2 regions of the Streptomyces sp. NPDC050743 genome follow, and region 1 is predicted to be linked to the other one. Evidence: predicted binding sites of a transcription regulator. Region 1 holds the regulator's gene; the other holds the start of a gene.
The links. The regulator HrcA, encoded in region 1, represses chaperone genes, less so after heat shock. The targets are predictions, from matches to a motif close to TTNGCACTCNGNNNNNCNGAGTGCNAA.
Positions count from the first base shown of each region.

Region 2: the regulator HrcA is predicted to act here: its motif matches at 1,673-1,699, upstream of groES (co-chaperone GroES).

Region 1 is NZ_JBITGJ010000008.1:77,727-82,963, reverse strand. Features, by position in the region: gene ACIBJF_RS11625 (16S rRNA (uracil(1498)-N(3))-methyltransferase) at 1-397, opposite strand, end outside; gene ACIBJF_RS11620 (nitronate monooxygenase) at 394-1,470, opposite strand; gene dnaJ (molecular chaperone DnaJ) at 1,694-2,830, opposite strand; gene hrcA (heat-inducible transcriptional repressor HrcA) at 2,831-3,847, opposite strand; gene ACIBJF_RS11605 (MBL fold metallo-hydrolase) at 4,020-4,742, shown strand; gene ACIBJF_RS11600 (DUF3097 domain-containing protein) at 4,777-5,237, shown strand, end outside.
Region 2 is NZ_JBITGJ010000028.1:16,262-21,498, forward strand. Features, by position in the region: gene ACIBJF_RS25365 (polysaccharide deacetylase family protein) at 1-691, shown strand, start outside; gene ACIBJF_RS25370 (polysaccharide deacetylase family protein) at 688-1,551, shown strand; gene groES (co-chaperone GroES) at 1,846-2,154, shown strand; gene groL (chaperonin GroEL) at 2,273-3,898, shown strand; gene ACIBJF_RS25385 (ester cyclase) at 3,974-4,681, opposite strand; gene ACIBJF_RS25390 (SDR family NAD(P)-dependent oxidoreductase) at 4,758-5,237, opposite strand, start outside.

The DNA of each region.
Region 1 (5,237 bases):
ACTTGGCGAGCGCCTTGTGACCCCGCTCGCCCTTCCACTGGGTGATGCACCGGGCGGCCTGCCAGGGCACGATCGCGTCGACGCCGGTCTCCGTCATCGTCTCGACGGCGAGTTCGCCCCGGTCGCCCTTCGGGAGCGCCTGGACCACGGTGATACGGGGGCTGGGCTCGGGCTCCACCGGGAACTCGAACGGCTCGACCACCAGGTGGTCCTTGCCCGACACGCTGACGACGACCCCGGCGGCCCCGCGGCCCTCGCCGTCCGTCAGCACCACGTTCTCGCCGGGCTGCATCCGCCGTACGGAGACCGCGTGCCGCCCCTCGGGGCCCGTGACGTCGACGACCGAGCCGGGGCCCACGCCCTCCAGCGAGTCGACGACGAACACCGGCGCGGTCATCGCAGGCCTCCCTTGGCCGACAACGCTGTCCGGGCGGCGTCGAGTTCGGCGGCCAGCACCTCCACGAGCTCCCCGGCGGGCAGCTCGCGGGCCAGCCGGTGCCCCTGCCCCGCCCACAGCGCCATGCCCTGCGCGTCCCCGGCCTTGGCGGCGGCCTTGCGCAGCGGCGCGGTGAGGTGGTGGATCTCCGGGTAGGCGGCGGGGGCGTACGGGCCGTGCTCGCGCAGGAAGCGGTTGACCAGTCCGCGCGCCGGGCGGCCGGAGAAGGCGCGGGTCAACTCGGTGCGCGAGAAAAGGGGGTTGGTCAGCGCCTGCTTGTACACGGCCTGGGCGCCGGACTCGGGGGTGGCGAGGAAGGCGGTGCCCAGCTGGGCCGCGCTCGCGCCGGCCGCGAGGACGGCGGCGATCTGACTGCCGCGCATGATGCCGCCGGCGGCGACGACCGGGATGCTCACGGCCTCGCGGATCTGCGTGACCAGTGACAGCAGCCCGATGCCGGAGCCGTCGTTCTCGGGGAGGTCCCGGTGGGTTCCCTGATGGCCGCCGGCCTCCACGCCCTGCGCGATCACCGCGTCCGCCCCGGCCCGCTCGACGGCGCGGGCCTCCTCCGTGGTGGTGGCGGTGACCAGGGTGTAGGTGCCGACGCGGCGCAGGCTGTCGAAGACGTCCCGGCTCGGCACACCGAAGTGGAAGGAGACCACGGGCACCGGGTTGTCGAGGAGCACGGCGAGCTTGGCGTCGTAACCGTCGTCCCGGCCGCTGTCCGGGTCGCCCAGCTCGGTCTCGTACCAGGCGGCCTCGCCGGCCAGCTGGTGGGCGTAGACCTCCACGGCGCCGGACTCGGCATGCTCGGACTGCGGCATGAACACGTTCACGCCGAAGGGCCGGCTCGTGAGCCCCCGCAGCTGCTTGATCTCCTGGTACATGCCGTCGGCGGTCTTGTATCCGGCGGCGAGAAACCCGAGACCACCGGCCTCGCAGACGGCGGCGGCGAGCTGCGGGACGGAGACACCGCCCGCCATGGGGGCCTGCACGATCGGGTGGGGGAAGAGATCGGTCAGCGCGGAGGACATGACCGCATGTTGTCACGTCCGTCGAACAAGTCCGAATCCGGGCGTCCGATGGCATAAACCACTGGCATACGGGGTGCCGAGGCACCCCGTATGGCCTCCGTGAGCGGTTGCTCAGCGCCCGTTGAAGGCATCCTTCAAACGCGAGAACAACCCCTGCTGCCCCGGCTGACCGTGTCTGCCCGGCGGGACGACCCCCGGACCCCCGGCCACGCCGCAGCGCACGTCAGCGCCCGTTGAACGCATCCTTCAAACGCGAGAACAACCCCTGCTGCCCCGGCTGGAACTGCCCCTGCGGCCGCTCCTCGCCGCGCAGCTTGGCCAGCTCCCGCAGCAGGCGCTCCTGCTCGGGGTCCAGCTTGGTCGGGGTCTGCACCTCGACGTGCACGATCAGGTCACCCCGGCCGCCGCCGCGCAGATGCGTGACGCCGCGGTTGTGCAGCGGGATCGACTGGCCGGACTGGGTGCCGGGCCGGATGTCGACCTCCTCCATGCCGTCCAGCGTCTCCAGCGGCACCTTGGTGCCGAGCGCCGCCGCGGTCATCGGGATGGTGACCGTGCAGTGCAGGTCGTCGCCGCGCCGCTGGAAGGTCGGGTGCGGCAGCTCGTGGATCTCCACGTACAGGTCACCGGCCGGACCGCCGCCGGGACCGACCTCGCCCTCACCGGCGAGCTGGATCCGCGTGCCGTTGTCGACACCGGCCGGGATCTTCACGGTCAGGGTGCGGCGGGAACGGACCCGGCCGTCGCCGGCGCACTCGGGGCACGGGGTCGGCACGACGGTCCCGAAGCCCTGGCACTGCGGGCAGGGACGCGAGGTCATGACCTGGCCGAGGAAGGACCGGGTGACCTGCGAGACCTCACCGCGGCCACGGCACATGTCACACGTCTGGGCGGTCGTACCGGGCGCCGCGCCCTCGCCGTTGCAGGTGTTGCAGACGACCGCCGTGTCGACCTGGATGTCCTTGGTGGTCCCGAAGGCCGCCTCGTCCAGCTCGACCTCGATGCGGATCATCGCGTCCTGGCCGCGCCGGGTGCGCGAGCGCGGGCCGCGCTGCGACGCCGTACCGAAGAACGCGTCCATGATGTCGGAGAAGTTGCCGAAGCCGCCGGCCCCGAAGCCGCCCGCGCCGGCGCCGCCCGCCTGCGAGAGCGGGTCGCCGCCGAGGTCGTAGACCTGCTTCTTCTGCGGGTCCGACAGCACCTCGTAAGCGGCGTTGATCTCCTTGAACCGCTCCTGGGTCTTCGGGTCCGGGTTGACGTCCGGGTGCAGCTCGCGCGCGAGCCGGCGGAACGCCTTCTTGATCTCATCCTGCGACGCGTCGCGGCGCACGCCGAGAACGGCGTAGTAGTCCGTGGCCACTTACGACTCCGCCAGGATCTGTCCGACGTACCGTGCCACTGCGCGTACCGCTCCCATCGTTCCCGGATAGTCCATGCGGGTCGGTCCGACCACGCCGAGCTTGGCAACCGCCTCGCCGCCCGAACCGTAGCCGACCGACACCACGGAGGTGGAGTTGAGTCCCTCGTGGGCGTTCTCGTGCCCGATACGCACCGTCACGCCCGGATCCTTCGCCTCGCCCAGGAGCTTGAGGAGCACGACCTGCTCCTCCAGAGCCTCCAGGACGGGCCGGATCGTGAGGGGAAAGTCATGCCCGAAGCGGGTGAGATTGGCGGTACCGCCGATCATCAGCCGCTCCTCGTTCTCCTCGACCAGCGTCTCCAGAAGAGTGGAGAGCACCGTCGAGACCGTACCGCGGTCCTCGGGATCGAAGGCCTCCGGCAGGTCCTCGACCAGCGTCGGCACGTCCGAGAACCGGCGGCCCGCGACCCGGCTGTTCAGCCGCGCCCGCAGATCGGCGAGGGAGGTCTCGCCGAAGGGCGCCGGGCAGTCGACCATCCGCTGCTCGACCCGGCCGGTGTCCGTGATCAGCACGAGCATCACGCGCGCGGGGGCGAGCGAGAGCAGTTCCACGTGCCGCACGGTGGACCGGGTCAGGGACGGGTACTGCACGATGGCGACCTGCCGGGTGAGCTGCGCGAGCAGCCGGACCGTGCGCGCCACGACGTCGTCGAGGTCGACGGCGCCCTCCAGGAAGTTCTGGATGGCGCGCCGCTCGGGCGCGGTCATCGGCTTCACGCCCGCCAGCTTGTCCACGAACAGCCGATAGCCCTTGTCCGTGGGGATCCGCCCGGCGCTGGTGTGCGGCTGGGCGATGTACCCCTCGTCCTCCAGGGCCGCCATGTCGTTACGGACCGTCGCCGGGGACACGCCGAGGTTGTGCCGCTCGGTCAGGGCCTTCGACCCGACCGGCTCCTCGGTGCCGACGTAGTCCTGGACGATGGCGCGCAGCACCTGAAGCCTGCGTTCACTCAGCATTCGCGCGCACCTCCAGCATGTCGTCCCCTCGGTCCTGGTCGGCCCTGCGGTTCGTCCGCCTGGCACTCTTCGCATGCGAGTGCCAGCGTTCCCGGGCCCAGTGTACGGCTGTCGGGTACACCCGGGGCAAGGTCGGTGCGGTCCCGGCGGCTCGTGCGGCTAGCGTCGCGGTATGACGGTGACTTGGGAAGAGCTGGGGTGGGAACGACTGGCCCCGGGGGTCGGGCGGTGCCGGCTGCCCGGCTGGGACTGCACGGTCGGGCTGGTCCTCGGGGAGGGTACGGCGCTGATGGTGGACGCCGGCTCCAGCCTGGCCGAGGGCGCGCGGCTGCGGACACAGGCCGAGGAACTGGCCGGCGGCCGTGTGACCCATCTCGCGCTGACCCACCCCCACTTCGACCATGTCTTCGGGGCGGCGGCCTTCGCGGGGGCGCAGCTGTACGGGGCGGTGGGCGTCGACGCGGTGCTGGCCCACGAACGCGACGAGCTGCGCATGGACGCCGTGAGAAACGGACTCGCGGTGGCGGACGCGGACGAGGCGGTGGACGCGCTGGTGCCGCCCGGCCATCCGGTCTCCGGCGAGTGGACGCTGGACCTCGGGGGCGGCCGGCAGGTTCTGCTGGCGAACGTGGGTCCGGGGCATACCGCGCATGATCTGGCGGTGCTGGTCCCAGGAGATCCCGAGGTGGTGTTCTGCGGCGACCTGGTCGAGGAGTCCGGCGAGCCCCAGGCGGGCCCGGACGCGGTCCCGTCCCGCTGGCCGGACGCCTTGGACCGGCTTCTCTCCCTGGGCGGCGAGGACGCGCTGTACGTTCCCGGTCACGGAGCGGTGGTGGACGCGGCGTTCGTACGACGGCAGCGCGACGAGCTGGCGGCCCGTTTCGGCGTGTCGTGAGCGCGGCCGTACGGCTTCTCCTATCGTCACTCGAATGCGCCCACCCGTCTCCCGCCACCGCCCTTCCAACGAGGGCCCTTCGGGCCCGCGCCCTCGTTTGTACTCCGCCGACCTGACCCCGCCGTGGAAGAAGCCGAAGCCCGTGCCTGAGGTGCCGGCGGAGCCGGGCCTGGTGGTGGAGGAGCCCGGCACCGGGTTCTGCGGGGCGGTGATCCGCTGCGAGGCGGGCACGGTGACCCTGGAGGACCGCTTCGGCAAGCACCGGGTGTTCCCGCTGGAGCCGCGGGGCTTCCTGCTGGAGGGGCGCGTGGTGACGCTGGTGAGGCCTTCCGGCGGTCCGGTACGGCCCACCCGTACGGCCTCCGGCTCGGTCGCCGTCCCCGGCGCCCGCGCCCGCGTGGCCCGCGCCGGCCGCATCTACGTCGAGGGCCGGCACGACGCCGAGCTGGTCGAGAAGGTGTGGGGCGACGACCTGCGCATCGAGGGCGTGGTCGT
Region 2 (5,237 bases), on a different contig from region 1:
GGGGCTGGCGCAGGTCCCGCTGGCACCGCCCCCGCCGCCCGAGCGGAAACCGGAGATCACCACGCGGGCCGGCTTCGAGGTGAGCCACCAGCGGGACTGGGACCTGCCGCCGGTCTTCACCACGATCCCCACCCGGCAGAAGATCGTCTTCCTCACCGTCGACGACGGCTCGGAGAAGGACCCGAGGTTCCTGCGGATGATGGAGGAACTGAAGATCCCCTACACCGCGTTCCTCAGCGACTACCTGGTCAAGGACGACTACGGCTACTTCCGGACGATGCAGTCCTACGGCCACACCCTCGACAACCACACCCTGCACCACCCCTACCTGCCGGGCCTGTCCTACGAGGAGCAGAAGACCGAGATCTGCGAGATGCAGGACATCATGGAGAAGCAGTTCGGCAAGCGCCCGACGGTCTTCCGCCCTCCTTACGGCAACTACAACCAGGACACCCTGCGCGCCGCCAAGTCCTGCGGCATCAAGTACGCGCCGATCTGGAACGAGGAGGTCTACGTCGACCACTGGGAGTACCGCGAGGACGACCAGAGGATGCGCCGCGGCGACATCGTCCTCACCCACTTCCGCGGCCGCTCCGACTGGAACGGCACGATGGTCGACGACATGCGCCGCTTCCTGGACAAGGTCACGCGCGAGGGCTACGCCGTGGCCCGCCTGGAGGACTACCTGTGAGGCCTGGGGCGGGGTACCGGAGAGCGGGGTCCGGGCGGTGCCGCCGGGGCCGGTACTCCGTCGCGCTCCTCGCCTCGGCCCTCCTCCTCACCGGCTGCGCCCAGTCCGTCGACCCCATCGAACGCCTCGGCAGGAAGGCCGCCGAGGGGGTGCACCCGCACGGACCCGGTTCCGGCCAGACCTACCGCCGCTGGGGCCTGACCGAGCCCCTCGCCCGTCCGCCCCTGCACCCCGCCGACGCCCTCGCCCTCTCCCCGCAGACCGGCGGCCGCGGCCTGCCCCGCATCGTGGACCACGTCCCCACCCGCGACCGGGTCGTCTTCCTCACCTACGACGACGGCGCCGAGCAGGACCCCCGCTTCGTCGACATGGTCCGCGACCTCCGGCTGCCGGTCAGCATGTTCCTCACCGACAGCATCGCCGGCCCCGGCTACGGCCACTTCGCGCGCCTGCACCGGCTCGGCGCCGGCATCCAGAACCACACCCTCGACCACCGCGCGCTCGCCGGGCTGCCGTACGCCGGGCAGCGCGCCGAGATCTGCGGCCAGCAGGACCGGCTCCGCTCCCGCCTGGGCGCCCACCCCCGCCTCTTCCGCCCGCCGTATGCCTCGTTCGACACCACCACCCTGCGCGCGGCGGCCCACTGCGGCATCTCCACGGTCGTCCTCTGGCGCGCCGCGATGACCCCGACCGACCTCGTCTACACCCATGGCGAACACCACCTCCGCCCCGGCGACATCATCCTGGTCGGCCCGGACGAGACGACGGGCCCGAGCCTGCGGGAGCGCACTGTGCGGGTGCTGCGAAGGGCACAGCAGCGGGGGCTGACGGTGGGGCGGCTCGAGGACTACCTGCGGTGAACGCGGCCCGTCCGGGGGTGCCCCCTCCGGGGAGCTTGCGGACGAGGGCCGTAAGGCGCAGGCGACACCGGCCCACCGATGACCCGGCGCGCACCGGATTCGGCCGACGCGCCGCACGGCATTGGCACTCCGCTTGACCGAGTGCTAATCGCGGTCATAGTCTCGGCTCTGGCACTCACCCCTGGAGAGTGCCAACAAAGCGACGGGCAGGTCCGGCACCCGCGACGACGGATCCACCTGGTCGCCACCTCAGACAGTTAACCCCGTGAGATCTCCGAAGGGGGAGGTCGGATCGTGACGACCGCCAGCTCCAAGGTTGCCATCAAGCCGCTCGAGGACCGCATCGTGGTCCAGCCGCTGGACGCCGAGCAGACCACGGCCTCTGGCCTGGTCATCCCGGACACCGCGAAGGAGAAGCCCCAGGAGGGCGCCGTCCTCGCCGTGGGCCCGGGCCGGTTCGAGAACGGCGAGCGCCTTCCGCTCGACGTCAAGGTCGGCGACGTCGTCCTCTACAGCAAGTACGGCGGCACCGAGGTGAAGTACAACGGCGAGGAGTACCTCGTCCTCTCGGCTCGCGACGTGCTCGCGATCATCGAGAAGTAATCACCTCGAGCATTCTTTTGCTCCTGAGCTGCGCCCCTGGCCCCGCGACCGATAACGAAGCCGGGCGCCCGGGGCGCAGTTGTCTTACCACCCACATTCCGAGAGGGCTCCCGCTGTCATGGCGAAGATCCTGAAGTTCGACGAGGACGCCCGTCGCGCCCTCGAGCGCGGCGTCAACAAGCTGGCCGACACGGTGAAGGTGACGATCGGCCCCAAGGGCCGCAACGTCGTCATCGACAAGAAGTTCGGCGCCCCCACCATCACCAACGACGGTGTCACGATCGCCCGCGAGGTCGAGATCGAGGACCCGTACGAGAACCTCGGCGCGCAGCTGGTGAAGGAGGTGGCGACCAAGACCAACGACATCGCTGGTGACGGCACCACCACCGCCACCGTGCTCGCCCAGGCGCTGGTGCGCGAGGGCCTGAAGAACGTGGCCGCCGGCGCCTCCCCGGCCGCCCTGAAGAAGGGCATCGACGCGGCCGTCGCCGCCGTCTCCGAGGAGCTCCTGGCTTCGGCCCGCCCGATCGACGAGAAGTCCGACATCGCCGCCGTGGCCGCGCTGTCCGCCCAGGACCAGCAGGTCGGCGAGCTCATCGCCGAGGCGATGGACAAGGTCGGCAAGGACGGCGTCATCACCGTCGAGGAGTCCAACACCTTCGGTCTGGAGCTGGACTTCACCGAGGGCATGGCCTTCGACAAGGGCTACCTGTCGCCGTACTTCGTGACGGACCAGGAGCGCATGGAGGCCGTCCTCGACGACCCGTACATCCTCATCAACCAGGGCAAGATCAGCTCCATCCAGGACCTGCTGCCGCTGCTGGAGAAGGTCATCCAGGCCGGCGCCTCCAAGCCGCTGCTGATCATCGCCGAGGACGTCGAGGGCGAGGCCCTGTCGACCCTGGTCGTCAACAAGATCCGCGGCACCTTCAACGCCGTCGCGGTGAAGGCCCCCGGCTTCGGCGACCGCCGCAAGGCGATGCTGCAGGACATGGCGATCCTCACCGGCGCCACCGTCATCTCCGAGGAGGTCGGCCTCAAGCTCGACCAGGCCGGCCTGGACGTGCTGGGCTCCGCCCGCCGCGTGACGGTCACCAAGGACGACACCACGATCGTCGACGGCGCCGGCAAGTCCGAGGACGTCCACGGCCGCGTCGCCCAGATCAAGGCCGAGATCGAGAACACCGACTCCGACTGGGACCGTGAGAAGCTCCAGGAGCGCCTCGCGAAGCTGGCCGGCGGCGTGTGCGTGATCAAGGTCGGCGCCGCCACCGAGGTGGAGCTGAAGGAGAAGAAGCACCGTCTGGAGGACGCCATCTCCGCGACCCGCGCCGCGGTCGAGGAGGGCATCGTCTCCGGTGGTGGCTCCGCCCTGGTCCACGCCTCCAAGGTCCTCGAGGGCAACCTCGACAAGACCGGCGACGAGGCCACCGGTGTCGCGGTCGTCCGCAACGCCGTGGTCGAGCCGCTGCGCTGGATCGGCGAGAACGCCGGCCAGGAGGGCTACGTCATCGTCTCCAAGGTCAAGGACCTGGAGAAGGGTCAGGGCTACAACGCCGCCACCGGCGAGTACGGCGACCTGGTCAAGGCCGGCGTCATCGACCCGGTCAAGGTCACCCGCTCCGCCCTGGAGAACGCCGCCTCCATCGCCTCTCTGCTGCTCACGACCGAGACCCTGGTCGTCGAGAAGAAGGAAGAGGAAGAGCCGGCCGCCGCGGGCCACGGCCACGGCCACGCCCACTGAGCCCGACACACTCGCACGAAGGCCCGGTTCCCCGCGGGGGAGCCGGGCCTTCGCCCTGTGCGCGCCGGCGTCCCGCTACTGCTCCAACTCGTCCAGTGCGCCCAGCTGTTGCATCAGCCCCAACTGGTCGTGCTGCCACCACGTCTCGGCGATCTTGCCGTCGTCCGTGAGGCGGAACAGCGTCATCCCGGTCATGGTGACCCGCCTGCCGGTGGGGGGGATGCCGAGGAAGTCGCCGTTGTGCGTGGCGTTCCAGGTCCAGCGTGCGCAGGCCCGGTCGCCCTGGATGAGCACGTCCTCGACCGTGAACGTGAAGTCGAAGCCCCCGCGCCACATCCGGTACTCGCTGCGGGCGTTGTCCAGCCCGATGGTGTCCTGGGGGTTCACCGGATCGTGGCTGTGGATGTCCTCGTCCAGCAGGTCGTTGAGCGGCGGCAGTTCACCGGAGGTCTGCAACGCCGTATAGAACCGCCGGACGGTGTCCTCGGCCAGCCGCTCGTCGCGCACGACGTCCAGATCGGTGAACGTCGGGCTCTCGTCGCACAGCGCGGCCATCTCCTGGAAGATCCGGTCGGTCTCCGGGAGCTTCGAGTTCCGCATCGCCTCCTCGTACGACGGGAACTCCACCATTTCGACGATGTGCGACGCGTCCGAACGGTCCTTGCCGACCAACGCGTGCGTCGCCGTCCGCTTCCCCTTGGTCTGCGCGACCCAGTCGTCCATGAGCCGGTTCATCTCGTCCGGCCGGCTGGTCCTGCACTCGATGAGCTGTACGAAGGTCATGCCGCCGCCTCCCGGCCCCCCTGACCCGGTTGTGTCACGCTCATTTTCGCACCGGGACGGCAGCACCACCCGTTCGCTACTGCGGCCCGTACTTCCGCCCCGTCTTCGACGTGATCCCGCCCAGCAGCCCGCGCGGAGCCACCTTCACCAGGCCCATCAGCGCCTTGTAGCGGGGGTCGGGGATCGACAGGGACTTGCCGCGGGCCAGGTCGGACAGGGCTGCCGAGACCAGTTTGTCGGCGTCCAGCCACATCCAGCCGGGGATGTTGTCCGTGCCCATCCCGGCCCGCTCGTGGAACTCGGTGCGCACGAAACCGGGGCACAGGGCCATCAGGCGGACGCCGCTGCCGGCGAGGTCCTTCGCCGCGCCCTGCGTGAACTGCACGACCCACGCCTTGGAGGCGCCGTAGGTGCCCCGCGGGACGAAGGCCGCCACGGAGGCGACGTTGACGACCCCGCCCCGGCCCCGCTCGCGCATCGCCTCGGTCGCCGCCGAGGTCAGCCGGAGCACCGCCTCGCAGTGCACCTTGAGCATCTTGAGCTCGTCGGCCATGGG